Regions from separate parts of the Ensifer fredii genome, predicted to be linked through region 1. Evidence: riboswitches for the same ligand, from Rfam matches in the RefSeq annotation. Region 1 holds a riboswitch; the other holds the start of a gene.
What was found. Region 1 has a riboswitch for thiamine pyrophosphate ahead of thiB (thiamine ABC transporter substrate binding subunit). Riboswitches for the same ligand answer to the same signal wherever they lie in the genome.
Positions count from the first base shown of each region.

Region 2: another riboswitch for thiamine pyrophosphate. It lies ahead of thiD (bifunctional hydroxymethylpyrimidine kinase/phosphomethylpyrimidine kinase); the one in region 1 lies ahead of thiB (thiamine ABC transporter substrate binding subunit).

Region 1 is NZ_CP024307.1:3,844,383-3,852,104, reverse strand. It holds gene NXT3_RS18935 (M48 family metalloprotease) at 1-680, opposite strand, end outside; gene NXT3_RS18930 (thiamine ABC transporter ATP-binding protein) at 986-1,708, opposite strand; gene thiP (thiamine/thiamine pyrophosphate ABC transporter permease ThiP) at 1,705-3,303, opposite strand; gene thiB (thiamine ABC transporter substrate binding subunit) at 3,335-4,363, opposite strand; TPP riboswitch at 4,412-4,527, opposite strand; gene NXT3_RS18915 (GNAT family N-acetyltransferase) at 4,683-5,162, shown strand; gene NXT3_RS18910 (thiamine diphosphokinase) at 5,247-5,897, shown strand; gene NXT3_RS18905 (ABC-F family ATP-binding cassette domain-containing protein) at 5,902-7,722, shown strand, end outside.
Region 2 is NZ_CP024310.1:722,473-730,194, forward strand. It holds gene NXT3_RS27165 (helix-turn-helix transcriptional regulator) at 1-975, opposite strand, end outside; gene NXT3_RS27170 (serine hydrolase domain-containing protein) at 1,829-2,836, shown strand; gene NXT3_RS27175 (peroxiredoxin) at 2,915-3,574, opposite strand; TPP riboswitch at 3,792-3,894, shown strand; gene thiD (bifunctional hydroxymethylpyrimidine kinase/phosphomethylpyrimidine kinase) at 3,952-4,770, shown strand; gene NXT3_RS27185 (succinoglycan biosynthesis protein ExoP) at 4,876-7,239, opposite strand; gene NXT3_RS27190 (UTP--glucose-1-phosphate uridylyltransferase) at 7,376-7,722, opposite strand, start outside.

The DNA of each region.
Region 1 (7,722 bases):
GGATCGTAGCCGGCTTCGCCGAGCATCCTAACACCGATCACGTCGGCCTGCAGTTCCTGGTTGCGCGAGAAAGCCGCAAGCCGCAGCTTGCCGCGGGCGAGCGCCTGCTTGCCGGCAAGATTGGAGGACAGCACTTCGGAGACGACGCGGCTGGCGATCACCTCCGCCTCTTCGCGCTGCTGGCGCTGGATGCCGTGATTGGCGGTGACGTGCGCCATTTCGTGCGAAAGCACGGCGGCGACTTCCGAGGCGTCGTCGGCAAGCGCCAGCAAGCCGCGCGTGACGTAGAGATAGCCGCCCGGCAGCGCAAAGGCGTTGATTGCCGGGGAATTGAGGATGGTGATGCGGTAGGACTGCTGCGGGTTTTCCGAAACCGCCGTCAGCGCGCCGGTGATGCGGGCGACGAGCCGTTCGGTCTTGGCGTCCTTGTACTCGCCGCCGTAGCTCGCGACGATGCGCGGATGCTCGCGCGCGCCGAGCTGGGCGCGCGGATCGTTCTTCTGCACCTCCTCGACAATCTGCGGATTGGAGGAGGGCGAGACGGCGGGCTCGTAAGTCTGCTCGATGATCGACTGGCAGGCGGAAAGAAGGCTGAATGAAGACAGCGCAACCAAGGCGCGCAAAACCATGCCGGCATGCCGCGTCGGAAACCAGTCTCTTGTGACTGTCTGCCTTGCCATTCCTCAGCCCGTTCCATCCGCCGATGGCGCCTCTCGCCCTCGACGAAAAATCCTACTTTTTCAGCCGCATAACGCCGCCGGCGCCGGGTTTCTCAGCCATAACTCTGCTGTATCGATTTAACCGGCGCCTGCCTAGCTGATCCCAGTAGAAATAGTTGCCCCGTGGTATCACAGCAACGGATGCGCGAGTAACCTGCGCATCCGACCGGACGTTCCGCGCGTCGCATAGCGGGGCGGTCAAATTGTGGCGAAACGCGCATTGTCCAAAGATACTGCCGTAGTGCCCCGACCAATGGCTCATTCCTTCACCGGATCTCGTCATTGCCAAGAAACCGGTTGACCGCTGCCAGGTCCCGCCTTGCAAGAAACCGATTGAGGGGATCGTGAGCGACGATACGCCCGTCGTCGAGGAAAAGCACGCTGTCGGCGAGGCTCTTCACGTCATCGGGATGATGCGTGATCATCAGGATGGTGTTGGCTTCCTCGCGGTGAAGGTCGCTCAGAAGTTCGCGCATCTCGGCGCGCATTCCCGGGTCGAGCGCGGCGAAGGGTTCATCGAGCAGCAGCAGCGGCCGATGCCGCACCAGCGCGCGGGCGAGCGCCACCCGCTGCCGCTCGCCGCCGGAAAGCGTCGGCGGCAGCCTTCTGCCGAAGCCGGCGAGCCCGACCCGCGCCAGCGCATCCTCGATCCTGTCGTGATCGGGCGGGCCGAGCCTCAGCGAGGGGCTGATTCCAAGGCCGACATTGGTCGCGACGTCGAGATGGGCGAAGAGATTGTTATCCTGGAAGATGACGGACACGGGCCGTTCTGCCGGAATGCGGCCGGCCATGTCGTCGCCGAGGATCCGTACATTGCCAGATTCCGGTGTTTCGAAGCCGGCGATGACACTGAAAAGCGTCGATTTTCCGGAGCCGGAGGGGCCGACGACGGCGGCGAACTGCCCGGCCGGAACCGCGCAGTCGAAGGCCAGGGCTGCCGTTTCAAAGCGGACCCTCACGTCATTGAGGGACAAGGCAAGCGAACTCATGCGGCTCGTCCTTCCGCCGCCTTCTCTCCCGCCGTGCCGAGCACGGTCAGAGCGAGGCAGATGAGCCCCAGCATCAAGGCAATGCCGGCGGCGTCGGCGGTACGGTAGCTGCCCATCCGGCTATAGAGCAGCCAAGGTAGGGTCGCGAGATCCTGCGAACCGAAGAGGGCAACGGCGCCGAGATCGCCGAGCGACAGCGCGAGCCCGAAGGAGAGCGCCATCAGGAGCGGCTTGCGTAGCGCCGGCCAATCGATCCATCGCAGGCGATGGAAGCCGCGGATGCCGAGGCTGGCGGCAAGGCGCTCCGTTCGCGCGGCATGGGTCGCCATGGCCGGGGCCAGGACCCGGTGTACGAAGGGAAGCGCCATCAGCGCATTGATCGCGATCACGACGAAGGGAGCGAAACGCGCAACATCGCCGAAGGGGCGCAGGAGGAGGAACCAGCCGGCGCCGAGCACGACGGGCGGCGCGAGCAGGATGAAGGAAGTGCTGGCACCGATCGTGCCGGCAAACAGACGGGCGGGCATACCGCGGCGGCGCCTTCCGAGGAGCAGCCGTTGCGCCCGGGTCATCAGACCGGCCATCGCGACCGAAATGGCGGCGGAGGGAAGGGCGATGGCGGCGCTGGTGATTAGCGCCCGACGGAATGCCGGCTCGCTGACGAGGCGGGCGAGATCGGCCTGCAATCCCGACGCTGCGATGGCGATGAAGGGCAAGCCGACGAAGACGAGGGCGAGCGCCAGCCAGATGCCGTCGGCAACGCGCGAAAGGCCACTCAGGCCGTCGAACCGCCGGGCTGCCCGCCCGCTCGTCTGGCCTTCTTCGGGGGGCGGAGCGAGAAATCTTAGGGCGATCAGCAGCGCGCCCGTCAGCGCGACCTGAAGGCCGGAAAGGGCGATCGCCCGGGGCGGGTCGAAATCGAAGCGCAGCGCCTGGTAGATCGCCACCTCGATCGTGCTCTGGGCCGGGCCGCCGCCGAGCGTCAGCACCAGCGTGAAGCTGGTGGCGCAGAGCATGAAGACGAGGCCGGCAATGCCCGGCAGCAATCCCCGGATCGCCGGCCATTCGATGAAGCGGAAGATCGCTAACGACCCCATGCCGAGATTGGCGGAGCTGCGCCAATATTCGCCGGGAATGCGCTCGAGTCCGGCAAGCATCAGCCGGGCGGCAAGCGGCATGTTGAAGAAGACATGGGCAAGCAGGATGCCGAACAGGCCATAGACGCTGATCGGCTGCTGGCCCATTGCCGAGAGAACGTGGTTCAGAATGCCCTGCCGGCCCCAGACCTCGATCAGGCCGAGCGCCGCGACGAGCGCCGGCAGGCCGAGCGGCAGGGCCATCAGCCGCAGCATCCAGATCCGGCAGGGGAAGGACGCCTGCCGCGCCAATGCGCGTGCCACGGGAATGGCGAAGAGGATCGACAGGGCCGTCGAGAGGCCCGCCTGCAGCAGCGTGAAGCGCGTGACGCGCCAGATATAGGCGTCGAACAGGCCGTCGGCGTTGCTCTCGCCCGTCTGCGTGATGAGGGCCATTCCCGCCATGCCGACAAAAAGCAGGATGCCGCCGAGGCAGAAAGCCGCGGCGGCGATCGTCATCCTGCTCTCGGTGCTGTCGAACAAGCCGGCCTCAGTTCTCGCTCATCGCCGCCAGCCATTCGTCGATCCAGGCCTTGCGGTTGGCCGCGACCTCCTCCGAGGGCAGCAGCAAGGTCTTTTCGGGATTGACGAGTTTGCCAAAGGCTTCCGGCAGCGGCTCCTTGGTGGTGCCGACCGGCATCATCCAGTTGGTGGTCGGAATGATCGACTGGAATTCCGGACCGGTCATGAAGGCCAGGAACTGGCGGGCGAGTTCCGGCTCCTTGGCGTTCTTCGTCGCGCCGGCCACTTCGATCTGGATGTAGTGACCCTCGGCGAAGGCTGCTGCCTGATAGCGATCCGTGTTTTCCGCCACCATGTGATAGGCGGGGGAGGTGGTGTAGGAAAGCACCATCGGTGCCTCGCCCTTGGTGAACAGGCCATAGGCTTCCGACCAGCCGGGGGTCACCGTCAGCACGCGATCCTTGAGCTTGGCCCAAGCCTCGCCGGCCTTGTCGCCATAGACCGATTTCACCCAGAGCAGCAGGCCGAGGCCGGGCGTCGAGGTGCGCGGGTCTTCGATGACGATCTTTTGCGCAGGATCGCCCTCGACCAGCTCCTTGAGGCTCTTCGGCGGGCTCTTCAGGGTCTCGGTGTCGTAGACCACGGCGAAGTGGCCGAAGTCATAGGGCACGAAGGTATCGTCGGAAAAATCGCCGGGAACCTTGAGGCCTTTTGTGTCGAGGCCGTGCGGGGCGAAATAGCCGGTGGCCTTGGCCTCGGCGACGAGGTTGGTATCGAGGCCGAGAACGATGTCGGCCTTCGAACCCTCGCCTTCCAGCTTCAACCGCGTCAGGAGCTCGACGCCGTCGGCAACGCCGACATAATTCACCTTGCAGTCGCAGGTCTTGCCGAAGGTTTCGGCGACCTTGGCGCCAGGACCCCATTCGGTGATGAAGCTCTCATAGGTGTAGATAGTCAGCGTCTTTTCGGCAGCTGCGGCGCTCGCGGAAAATGCCGCGATGGCCACGGTGGCGATAGCCAGCCGGCCAAGGATCTTGCGATGGAGTGAACTGGACATCTGGGCACTTCTCCCTGTTGTTGATGTTGCACGGGAAAAGCGCGTATCGGTCCGATCGCTTCTAATCCCTCCGCCGGTACGAGCCGGATCAGGTTCCGCGGGTTGGCTCGAAGCCTCTCAGCCATTGAATCCGCGAGCGGTTCCAGGCACCCCGTTAGAGCAACCAAGATTTAGCTTCGGGCGGCAGCCAAGGCAAGCGGAGTTTCGGCCGGAGCATTGGCCCTTGGCGCTGCCTGCGCTATTAAGAGGCCCGAAGCCTGCAAGGCTTTGAAATTCAAACAACGGCGGCGGCGTTTTGTTCGCCAAGCGAGGCCATTTCATGCCGGATATGCTCGTTCGCCTCTATGCTTTGCCCGAGGATCGCGCGTCCCGGCTCGGCCCCGACGTTGCCATTCGGCGCGCCCTGGCGCCCGAGCGCAGGATCGTCGTCTCCTGGATCGAGGAGCGCTTCGGCACCCTTTGGGCGGGCGAGGCGGAAGCGGCCTTCTCCTCGACGCCGACGCGGATCCATCTCGCGCTCTGCAAGGGCGAGCTTGCCGGCTTTGCCTGCCATGACGTGACGGCGCTCGGCTTCTTCGGTCCGACGGGCGTCGACAAAACATTGCGCGGCCGCGGCATCGGCGAGGCTTTGCTCTTCGAGAGCCTCTCCGCCATGCGCGCCGCCGGCTATGCCTATGCGATCATCGGCGGCGTCGGCCCGGCCGAATTTTACGCGCGCGCCGTCGGCGCGGTGGAGATTCCCGATTCGACGCCCGGCCTCTATGCCGACATGCTGTTGCCAGAGGAAAGCGGAAGTTGATCCAAGCAGTCCTGTTGGCCAAACGGCCCGAAGAGGCGTTCTACCCTTTTCCTTCGCTGCCGCTTTGCGCTATGGGCTTCTGCCATGACCCGATCGACCTTCACCATTCTTCTCGGCGGCGCGCTCAGCTTGACGGAGCGGCTGACGGCGCAGCTTTCCGGCAGCCGGTTCATCGCGGCGGACGGCGGCATGCGCCACGCGAAGACCCTCGGCATCGTCCCGGATCTCTGGGTCGGCGATTTCGATTCGACCGACGAAACGCTGCTGGCGGCATTCGCCCAAGTCCCGCGGGAAAACTATCCCGCCGCCAAGAACGCCACCGATGGCGAGATCGCGGTCGAGGCCGCGCTTGCGCGCGGTGCGACCACGCTGATCTTCGCCGGCGCGCTCGGCGGCACCCGCAGCGACCATGCCTTCCTGCATCTCTTGCAACTCGCGGCGCTTGCGGAAGAGGGCCACGATGCGTTCATGACCTCGGGCGAGGAGGAGGCCTATCCGCTGATGCCGGGCACCCGTGAGATCGACCTGCCGAAGGGCAGCCTGTTTTCGGTCCTCGGATTCACCGAGCTTTCCGGACTGTCGATCGAAAACGTCCGCTATCCGCTCGACGGCTTCGCGCTTTCCTTCGGATCGTCCCGGACCATTTCCAACGTCGCGGAAGGTCCGGTCCGCTTCTTCCTGAAATCCGGCCGGGCCGTGGTCCTCGCCCGCCCCTACGATCTTTCCGGAGCCTGACGCCTTGGCGCCCCCCATCCTCAAGCTTGACGACATCTTCCTGACCTTCGGCGGCACGCCGCTTCTCGCCGGCGCCAATCTGCAGGTCGAGCCCGGCGACCGCATCTGCCTCGTCGGCCGAAACGGATCCGGCAAGTCGACGCTGATGAAAATCGCCGCGGGCCTCGCCGAGGCGCAGTCCGGAGAGGTTTTCCGGCACCCGTCGGTGACAATCCGCTATCTGCACCAGGCGCCGGATTTCGACGGCTTCGATACGGTGCAGGCCTATGCGGAGGCGGGGCTGGGACCCGGCGACGATCACTACCGCGTCACTTACCTGTTGCAGCATCTGGGGCTGACCGGCGAGGAAGACCCGAAGCGCCTCTCCGGCGGCGAGGCGCGGCGCGCCGCGCTTGCCCGTGTGCTCGCGCCGGAGCCCGACATCCTGCTTCTCGACGAGCCGACCAACCATCTCGACCTGCCGACGATCGAGTGGCTCGAAGACGAGCTCAGCCGCAGCCGCTCGGCACTCGTCTTGATCTCGCACGACCGGCGCTTTCTCGAAAAAGTCTCGACCGCCACCGTCTGGCTCGATCGCGGCCAGTCGCGCCGGCTCGACCGCGGCTTCGCCCATTTCGAAGCCTGGCGCGACGAGGTACTGGAGGCGGAGGAGCTCGAACAGCACAAGCTCGGCAAGGCGATCGAGCGCGAGGAGCACTGGCTGCGCTACGGCGTCACGGCGCGGCGCAAGCGCAACATGCGCCGCCTCGGCGAGCTGCAGGACATGCGGGCGCGCCACCGCGGCCAAAAGGGGCCGCAGGGGACGATCCAGGCGACCGTCGCCGATGCCAGGGAATCCGGCAAGCTGGTCATCGAGGCGGACAAGATCACCAAGGCCTATAGCGAGCGCACGATCGTCGCGCCCTTTTCGATCCGCGTCCATCGCGGCGACCGCATCGGCCTGGTCGGCCCGAACGGCGCCGGCAAGACGACGCTGCTGAAGCTCCTGACCGGACAGATCGAGCCGGATTCCGGCAGGGTAAAGCTCGGGACCAATCTGGAGATGGCGACGCTCGACCAGAAGCGCGAGGATCTGAACTTCGACGAGACGCTGGCGCACTACCTGACCGACGGACGCGGCGAGACGCTTCTCGTCAACGGCGAGCAGCGCCACGTCACCGGCTACATGAAGGAATTCCTCTTCCAGCCGGAACAGGCGCGCACGCCGATCAGCGAACTTTCCGGCGGCGAGAGGGCGCGGCTGATCCTCGCCCGCATCCTGGCGAGCGCCACCAACCTGCTGATCCTCGACGAGCCGACCAACGATCTCGACATCGAGACGCTCGACCTGCTGCAGGAAATCGTCGCCGGCTTCGCCGGAACGGTGATCCTCGTCAGCCACGACCGCGATTTCCTCGACCGCACCGTGACCTCGACCATAGCGCCGGCCAATCCGGAGGCGCCGGACGGCCGCTGGATCGAATATGCCGGCGGCTATTCCGACATGATGGCGCAGCGCCGTGGCGCGATCGAGGAGCGGCGCCGGGCCGAAAAGGCCGAGAAGACCAAGCCGAGCGAAACGGCAGCCGAAGCGGTCGAACCGCAGAAGGCCAAGGGCAAGCTCTCCTACAAGCAGAAATTCGCGCTGGAGAACCTGCCGAAGGAGATCGCCAGCACCGAGGCCGAAATCGCCAAACGCGAAGAGAAGATGCACGATCCGGCGCTCTTTTCCCGCGATCCGGAAGGCTTCGCCAAGCTCGCCGCCGAGCTCGAAAAGCTGAAGGAGAAGCTGGCGCGCATGGAGGAGGAATGGCTGCAGCTCGAAATGCTGCGTGAGGAACTAGAG
Region 2 (7,722 bases), on a different replicon from region 1:
ATCGCCCGAATCCAAGTGAAGGGGCCGACCCCTTAGCGATTCCGAAGGCGGGCACCCGTAGCATTTGCGATATTCGGTCGCGAAGCGACCCATATGCCTGAAGCCCCATTTGCGGGCGATTTCCGCCACTGAAACCCTTTGGCCGGCTTTCAAGAGATCCCGATGGACCGCTTGCAGGCGAAGCTGGGCGAGGTAGCTGATCGGCGTCGTGCCCTTGAAGCGCTTGAAGCCCTCCTGCAGGGACCGAACGCCGATGCCGGCCGCCTCCGCGATCTCGGTCATCGACAACGGCCTGTCGAGATTGGCGTGCATGAAATCAACTGCACGCTTGACGTGCCTCGGTGACGGCAGCCACTCGCCCTGATTCAAGGCGGTGGAGAACCGATGCGGCACCGTATCGACAAGCAGGTTGACGATGCTTCCTGAGAGATGGGAAAGCGTTTCGGGCATATCACGCATCCCGCCGTCCGCGCCGAGGCAGGTGGCCATGATCTGCGACAGCCTGAAGATGATCTGGCCGGCCCCGGCTGCGAGGTCGAGTTGGGGGGTGAAGTCGAGCGAGCCGTAGACCGGCCGTTCCAGGGAGCCACGGAGGCGCTGGAAAATATCTTCCTGGTCTATGACGAAGGAAAGGTGGCTGCGGCTTCCCTCGATCTGCAGTTCCGACAGTCTGTTGCCGTCGAGGATCGCAGCTTCGCCCGGCTTGGAAATCAGATTCTCGCTCCGTCCTATCTTCACGCAGGCGGAGCCGTGCAGGGGAAGCAATATCAGCAGCTTAGGCACCTCGTCCTTCTGTCCGATGCTAAGAGTGCCCCGCGAAATCACGCGGCTGAAGGCGACCCGTCCGGCGGCGGCGAACTCATAGCTGTAGGAGAGGTCCGTTTTCAGCGGCCTTTGCACCCGGACAGGCCCGATGCAGCGCGTCAGAACTTCGGACAGCTCTTCGGCGTCGCTGCCCAGATATGAGAGTTTCATTCCCTGCCTTTGCCCTTGCATCGTCAGTTTCCCGATGAGAAATCAAGACATCTCGACCCGGCGCATCCTCCCGTTGCGCCCGGCCGCGTTTCTAATGCATGTCGCCCAAAACTGTGCAGCGGTTTTGGGATGACGACATGCACAAAAACAAAGACCTAAAGCGCGCCGCGTGAATACGTTTGAACGCGACGGGCTTTAGCACCTTATGGGTCCATTGCTCTGACACCCGCCGCAGTCCCGCGAGCGACTTGATCGAATAGACGGGCCAACGCGTGCGAGCCACGCAAAGTCGCTGACGTCTCCTCCCGGTTTTGTTAGCGCGCGCTTATGCAACAAGACGGCGGCTTACAAGTAGGAAGATTGAAATTTCCGATTCCTTCCCTTCGAGTGACGCCGCCGCCTCCTACTGCTGCTCAAATGTTGTGCGGAGTGCCGCGCGAAGTGGCAGAGTCCCCTGAAGTTCGATGCTGCTCCTAAGACTGGAATCCTACCGTCCTCGCTTCCGCAGGGAACAGTTAATTCGCGGTAATCTTCAGCCGCCCTTGAGATCGGAAGTTCTAGATCGGACGGGGGAGTTCTCTCTTCCAGGATGTTAAGAGATGCTCGAAGAGCGGGGTTATCCGCCGCGCTGGATCAAGGCGTCGGGATACTGGATCCTGGGTCAGGCCACGAGAAGTTCGACGAGGCTTAGGCCGCATCGAAATTTCCACGTGCCGTAGCTCATCCGCCGGTTTGTCATGGATCGTCCTTAATACTGCCACGACCGGTGCGGGAGACGGAGCACGGATTCACTTCGTCGTGAGTTTTAGGTGAAGGTAATGACTTCGGCGCCCGTTCGCCCTAGGTCGAGGCGATGATCAGATCTCTGGCCGTCGTTCTATTGCTCTTGCTGCCGCTTGCCTCCAGCGCAGCCGCGGAGTCTCCTGCCGTTCCCGATCTGGTGAAGGGGCTTGCCGATCGGGAAGAGCTGAAGCCGCTGAAGACCGTCATAGTCGCGCGTGACGGTGAGACAATCGCCGAGCAGGGCTATCGCGGCCACTCTCCGGGCGAATCGACCAATATCAAGTCCGCGTCGAAGTCGATCATATCGGCCCTGGTCGGGATCGCGATCGACAAGGGCCTCCTGGACGGTCCTGAACAGAAGATCGCACCGCTGCTGAAGGAGGATCTGCCCTCGCCGGCGGATCCGCGGATCAATGATATCACCATCGGCAACCTGCTTTCCATGCAGGCCGGACTTGGCCGGCTGTCGGGGCCGAATTACGGCCGTTGGGTATCGAGCCGCAATTGGGTTCGCTTCGCGCTCTCGCAGCCTTTCGCCGACGAGCCTGGCGGCCGGATGCTCTATTCGACAGCCTCGACGCACCTGCTTTCGGCGATCCTCACCAAGGCCGGCGGCAAGTCGACGCTCGCGCTCGCGCGCGATTGGCTCGGTCCGCTTCAGGGTTTCAGGATCGGTGCCTGGGAACGCGATCCCCAGGGCATTTATCTCGGCGGTAATCAGATGGCGATGAGCGCAAGATCGTTGCTTGCCTTCGGAGAACTATACCGCAAGGGCGGCCGGGCGTCCGACGGACGGCAGATCGTTCCGGCGGACTGGATCGATCTTTCGTGGCAGCCCCACACGAACTCCTATTTCTCCGGCGACGCCTATGGCTATGGCTGGTTCACCCGCCGGATCGGCGGCGAGACGGTCCATTTCGCCTGGGGCTATGGCGGCCAGATGCTCTACATCGTCCCGGCGCTGAAGCTCACCGTGGTCATGACCTCCGAGGAGAGCGGCCCGTCGGCGCGCAACGGCTACCGCGACGCGTTGCATCGCGTCCTGGCGGAAATCGTCAGCGCAGTGAAAGCGGATTGAGTTGGGGAGGACTATCGAAGCCGCGAAAGGCTAAACGAGCCCTTCGCGGCTGTTGGTCGTTACGCGCTGCCCAGGGCCTCATGCCGTCGGCTGCTTCGTCTTCCTGAGATAGGGAAGAACGGTGTCGAAGGAGCCGAAGCGCTGGATGGCGTCCTCGTTCGATACTGCGGCCGTGATGATGACATCTTCGCCCTGCTTCCAGTTTGCCGGCGTTGCGACCTGATGCTTGGCGGTGAGCTGGATGGAATCGATGGCGCGCAGGATCTCGTTGAAGTTGCGGCCGGTGGTCATCGGATAGGTGAGGATCAGCTTGATCTTCTTGTCGGGTCCGATGACATAGACCGAGCGCACGGTGGCGTTGTCGGCGGGCGTGCGGCCCTCGGACGTGTCGCCGACGCCGGCGGGCAGCATGTCGTAGAGCTTGGCCACCTTCAGATCCCGGTCGCCGATCAGCGGATATTCGACGTCGAAGCCGGTCGCGACCTTGATGTCGTTCTTCCACTTGGCGTGGCTGTCGACGGGATCGACCGAAATGCCGATGATCTTGACGCCGCGCTTGCGAAACTCGCCTTCGATCCCGGCCATGGCGCCGAGTTCGGTGGTGCAGACGGGCGTGAAATTCTTCGGATGCGAGAAGAGCACCGCCCAGCCATCGCCGATCCATTCATGGAAATTGACGGTGCCTTGTGTCGTCTCGGCGGTGAAATCGGGGGCGGTGTCGTTGATGCGGAGGCTCATGGCTTGCTCCTTTCGGGTCGACGGGAATGGGCCCAAGAATAGCGCAATCAACGGAGTTTTCGAGGACGAAACGCGCCGTCGCGACGCGCAGGAGAAACGTCTGCAGCGTGTTTCTGCCGCTTCAGAGAAAAATCTTCCATCGGCAGATGGCGGGTCCGCAAGCAGTCGCTCGCAGGTGGCAGCGTTGACACTGCCGCATGCTTGCCGCATAGAATGTCGGCATTCCGAGGGGAGCGCCGAGCGGCGCTGAGACGGCGGTGAGCCGGACCCTTGAACCTGATCCGGGTCATGCCGGCGTAGGAACGGAAAGAGGCTACCCTCCGCCACGTCTTCGCCTTCACCTGGGTCTCCGTGATTTTTCACCAGGAGATCGACCAATGCAGCCTCATGCGCCCGTGCCGCCGATCGCGCTCACCATTGCCGGATCGGATTCGGGCGGCGGGGCCGGTATCCAGGCGGATATCAAGACTTTTTCGGCCCTCGGCGTCTACGGCGCCAGCGTCGTGACGGCGATTACCGCGCAGAATACGAAGGGCGTCACCGCCGTCGAGGACGTCTCGCCGGAGATTGTCGCAGCGCAGATAGACGCGCTTTTTTCCGATCTCGACGTGAAGTCGATCAAGATCGGTATGGTCTCGCGCCGGGAAACGATCATCGCCATCGCCGAAGGCTTGCGCCGCTTCGAGAGGCGCGCTGTTGTCGACCCGGTCATGGTCGCAACCTCCGGCGATCCGTTGTTGCAGCCGGATGCGATGGCCGCGCTCACGCATGAGCTTCTACCCTTGGCAATCGTCGTCACACCCAATCTGCCGGAGGCGGCACTTCTCACCGGCCGCCCGGTTGCAGAGGACGACGCCGAGATGACCCGCCAAGCCGAGGCCCTCATGACGTCGGGCGCCCGCTCGGTGTTGATCAAGGGAGGGCATCGGAGAGGCAGCGACGCGACCGACCTCTTCTTCGACGGCGATCGGCTCGTCCGCTTCCCGGCGCGGCGCATCGAAACACGCAACGATCACGGGACCGGCTGCACGCTTTCGGCCGCCATCGCCGCCGGTCTTGCCAAGGGACAGCCGCTCGCCGAGGCGGTGGGCGCCGCGAAGGCCTATCTGCACGCGGCGATTTCCGCCGCCGACCGGCTGAAGGTCGGAGGGGGCCGGGGACCGGTCCACCATTTCCACGAATGGTGGGGGCGCTGAGGCGGATTCATATTAGGCGGGATTGCCGCCACGCCCACCGGCAATTGCAGCAGCTATAGGCGAACCCATTCAGGGCCGCCTATAGCACCGCGCAGGAGTTCGCGGTCAGGCGGCCGTGTGCCGGCTCGTGACGCCTTCCTCGATATAGTACTTGCCGTAGCGGTGCCGATATTTCTCCGCACCGCCGAAGTCGCTGTATTTCTCGAGTTCGTCCATGTCGGTCTTGTTGAGGATCACGCCCAGGACCTTTGCATCGATCTGCGGCTCGGAATTCAAGAGGTCCCGAACGAGCCTCGAGGGCGTGCGGCCCCATTCTACCACGAAGAGGACGCCGTCTGCGAGCGGCGTGAAGGCCTTCGCGTCGACCACGGGAGCAAGCGCGGCGAGATCGACCACGACGTAGTCGAAGGAATTGCGGGCATTCTCGATGAGCCCCGCCATCGCCTGGGAGGCGAGCAGTTCGTTGCTCTGATGCCTGCGATCCGACGCTCCGCCGCCGGCCGGCAGGATCGCAAGCTTTGTACGCTGATCCACCTTGATGCCGGCGGGCCAGGTCGCTTCTCCCGTCAGCGTCTCGACCAGCCCCGTGCGCGGAGCCGGCGTGATCATCTGGGTGAGACCGGGCTTGCGGATGTCGGCGTCGATCAACAGTGTCCGCTTGCCGCTCGAGGCCAGCAGCGCCGCGAAATTGGCCGCGACGATCGACTTGCCCTCGTCCGGAAGGGCCGAGACGATCGCGATGACGCGGCTCTCGTTTCCGGGCAGCATATGGTCGCAGGCGAGCTTGGCATTCCGGAATGTCTCCGCGAAGGCGGAGCGCGGCGCATCGAGCACGATCCGCGAAAGGCGTTGGAATGGCGTGGCGCCCTCCGAAGGGTCGTGCGGTTGTCGGTCCGATCCGAAACGGGCACGCACGAGCTGCGTCGTTTTCTTCGTCCGCGAGCCGATCAGCGGAACGTAGCCGAGCGATCGGTGGCCGAGCATGGAGCGCACCTCGCCTTCAAGCCGGAAGGTTCTTTCGCGGAATTCGAGGAATGCGGCATAGGCGCCGCCGAACATCAGGCCGAGCACGGCCGAAAGCGCCAAGGTCATGGTCTTCTTCGGGCTCGACGGCGCCGTCGGGACGCCGGCTTCGGAAATGACGCGCGCCTTGGCGATCGGGAAGGACTGTTGCTGCGTTGCCTGTTCGTAGCGGCCGAGATAGGATTCGTAGAGCGTCTTCAGCGCCGCGGCCTTCTGCTCGAGGACGCGCAACTGCACCAGCGACTTGCTGGCGTCGGAATTCTTGCCGGCGATCCCCTCGATGCTCTTGCGCAGCGAGGCCTCGCGCGAGCGGGCGACTTCGAACTCGTTCTTGTAGCTTGCCGTCAGCTGCTGCAGTTCCTGATAGATCTGCCGGCCGATGTCCTCCTTCTCGGCCCGAAGCGAAACCGCCTGCGGATGGTCCTCGCCGAAATTCTGCGCCACCTCCTGCTCCCGCTTGCCGATGCCGAGATAGCGGGTGCGCAGGTCCCGGATCACCGAATTGTCACCCTCCTTGGGGGAGATGGTGGCATTGTTGACGGCGGCCTCCGGCCCCTGGTCGATGATCGACTTGAACTGTTCGTAGCGCGCCGAGGCACTGGCCGTATCCGCCTGCGCGACGATCAGCTGACTGTTGAGATCGGCGAGCTGCTGTTCGGACATCAGTTCGCCGCGCGCCGCGGTCAGGCCGTTCTCGCTGCGGAACTGCTCGACCTCGAGGGCGGCCGCCTGCGAGCGCTGCCGCAGATCGTCAAGCCGCTCCTGCAGCCAGACCGAAGCCCGTTCCGTCGCTTCGAAATTGGCGTTCAGCTGGTCGGTCAGATAGGCTTCAGCATAGGTCCTGACGACACCGGCGGCAAGCTGCTGATCGCTCGATCGGAAGGAAAGCGCAATCACCGAACTGCGGCCGACGCGTTCGACATATAGCGACTGCTGCAAGATTGCCGAGGCTTTCAGCCGGCGGCCATTGCGCGCCGCTTCCTCCGAAACGCCCGGCCCGCCCGAGAACAGGCCGGTCGCCGTCTTCAGCCAGTCCTTGACGACGGCGGCAGGCGAACGGGGCGGATTGACGATGGTATTGTTCTCCGAAAGGTTGAGCTTGTCGACCACCCGCAGCGCCAGCTCCCCGGACTTCAGGATCTCGACCGCGCTGGCGATCTGCGTGTCGAGCATCTGGCTGTTGGTCGGCACCGGTTCTTCCTCGGCATATTTCGACAGGTTGTCGTCGAGGAGGATCTGCGTCAGCGAGGTGTAATAGGGGGTCGCGAACAGCAGATAGGCGGCCCCGAGCAGGATGAAGAGCACCACGAACGCTGCAACGAGCCTTGCCCGGCGGACTACGACGGCCAGCAGACGGTCGAGATCGATAAAGCCGTCCGATTGTTCCTCGTGGGGCACGATGCTCAAGGGTACACTTCTCTGTTTCATGGGGGCCGTTCTGTTCATCTTTTTCTCCGGTCCTCCTGCCTGCTTCCTTAAAAACATGCAGTATTTCAAAGCGCTGCAGCGATTTCTCCCGCGTCCTGCAGGACACGCGACGCTCTGCTCCCGGCGGCCTCGCGCGGCCGCCGGGAGCTTGGGCTTATGCCGCGCGGATGCGGCTTTCGTGAGACAGGACGATCTCGCGGACGGATTCGAACACGACGTCGCCGATGTCGGCGCGGGCAAGCGCGAAGGCGACATTGGCTTCGATGAAGCCCTGCTTCGAACCGCAGTCGAAGGTCCGGCCCTCATAGGGATGGGCATGGAAGGACTGGTCTGCCGAAAGCTTCAGCATGCCGTCGGTCAGCTGGATCTCGTTGCCGGCCCCGCGTGACTGGTGCGCGAGAATGGAGAAGATCTCCGGCTGCAGGATATAGCGGCCGTTCAGATAGTAGTTGGACGGCGCCCGCCCCGCCGGCGGCTTTTCGATCATCTCGGTGACCGAGA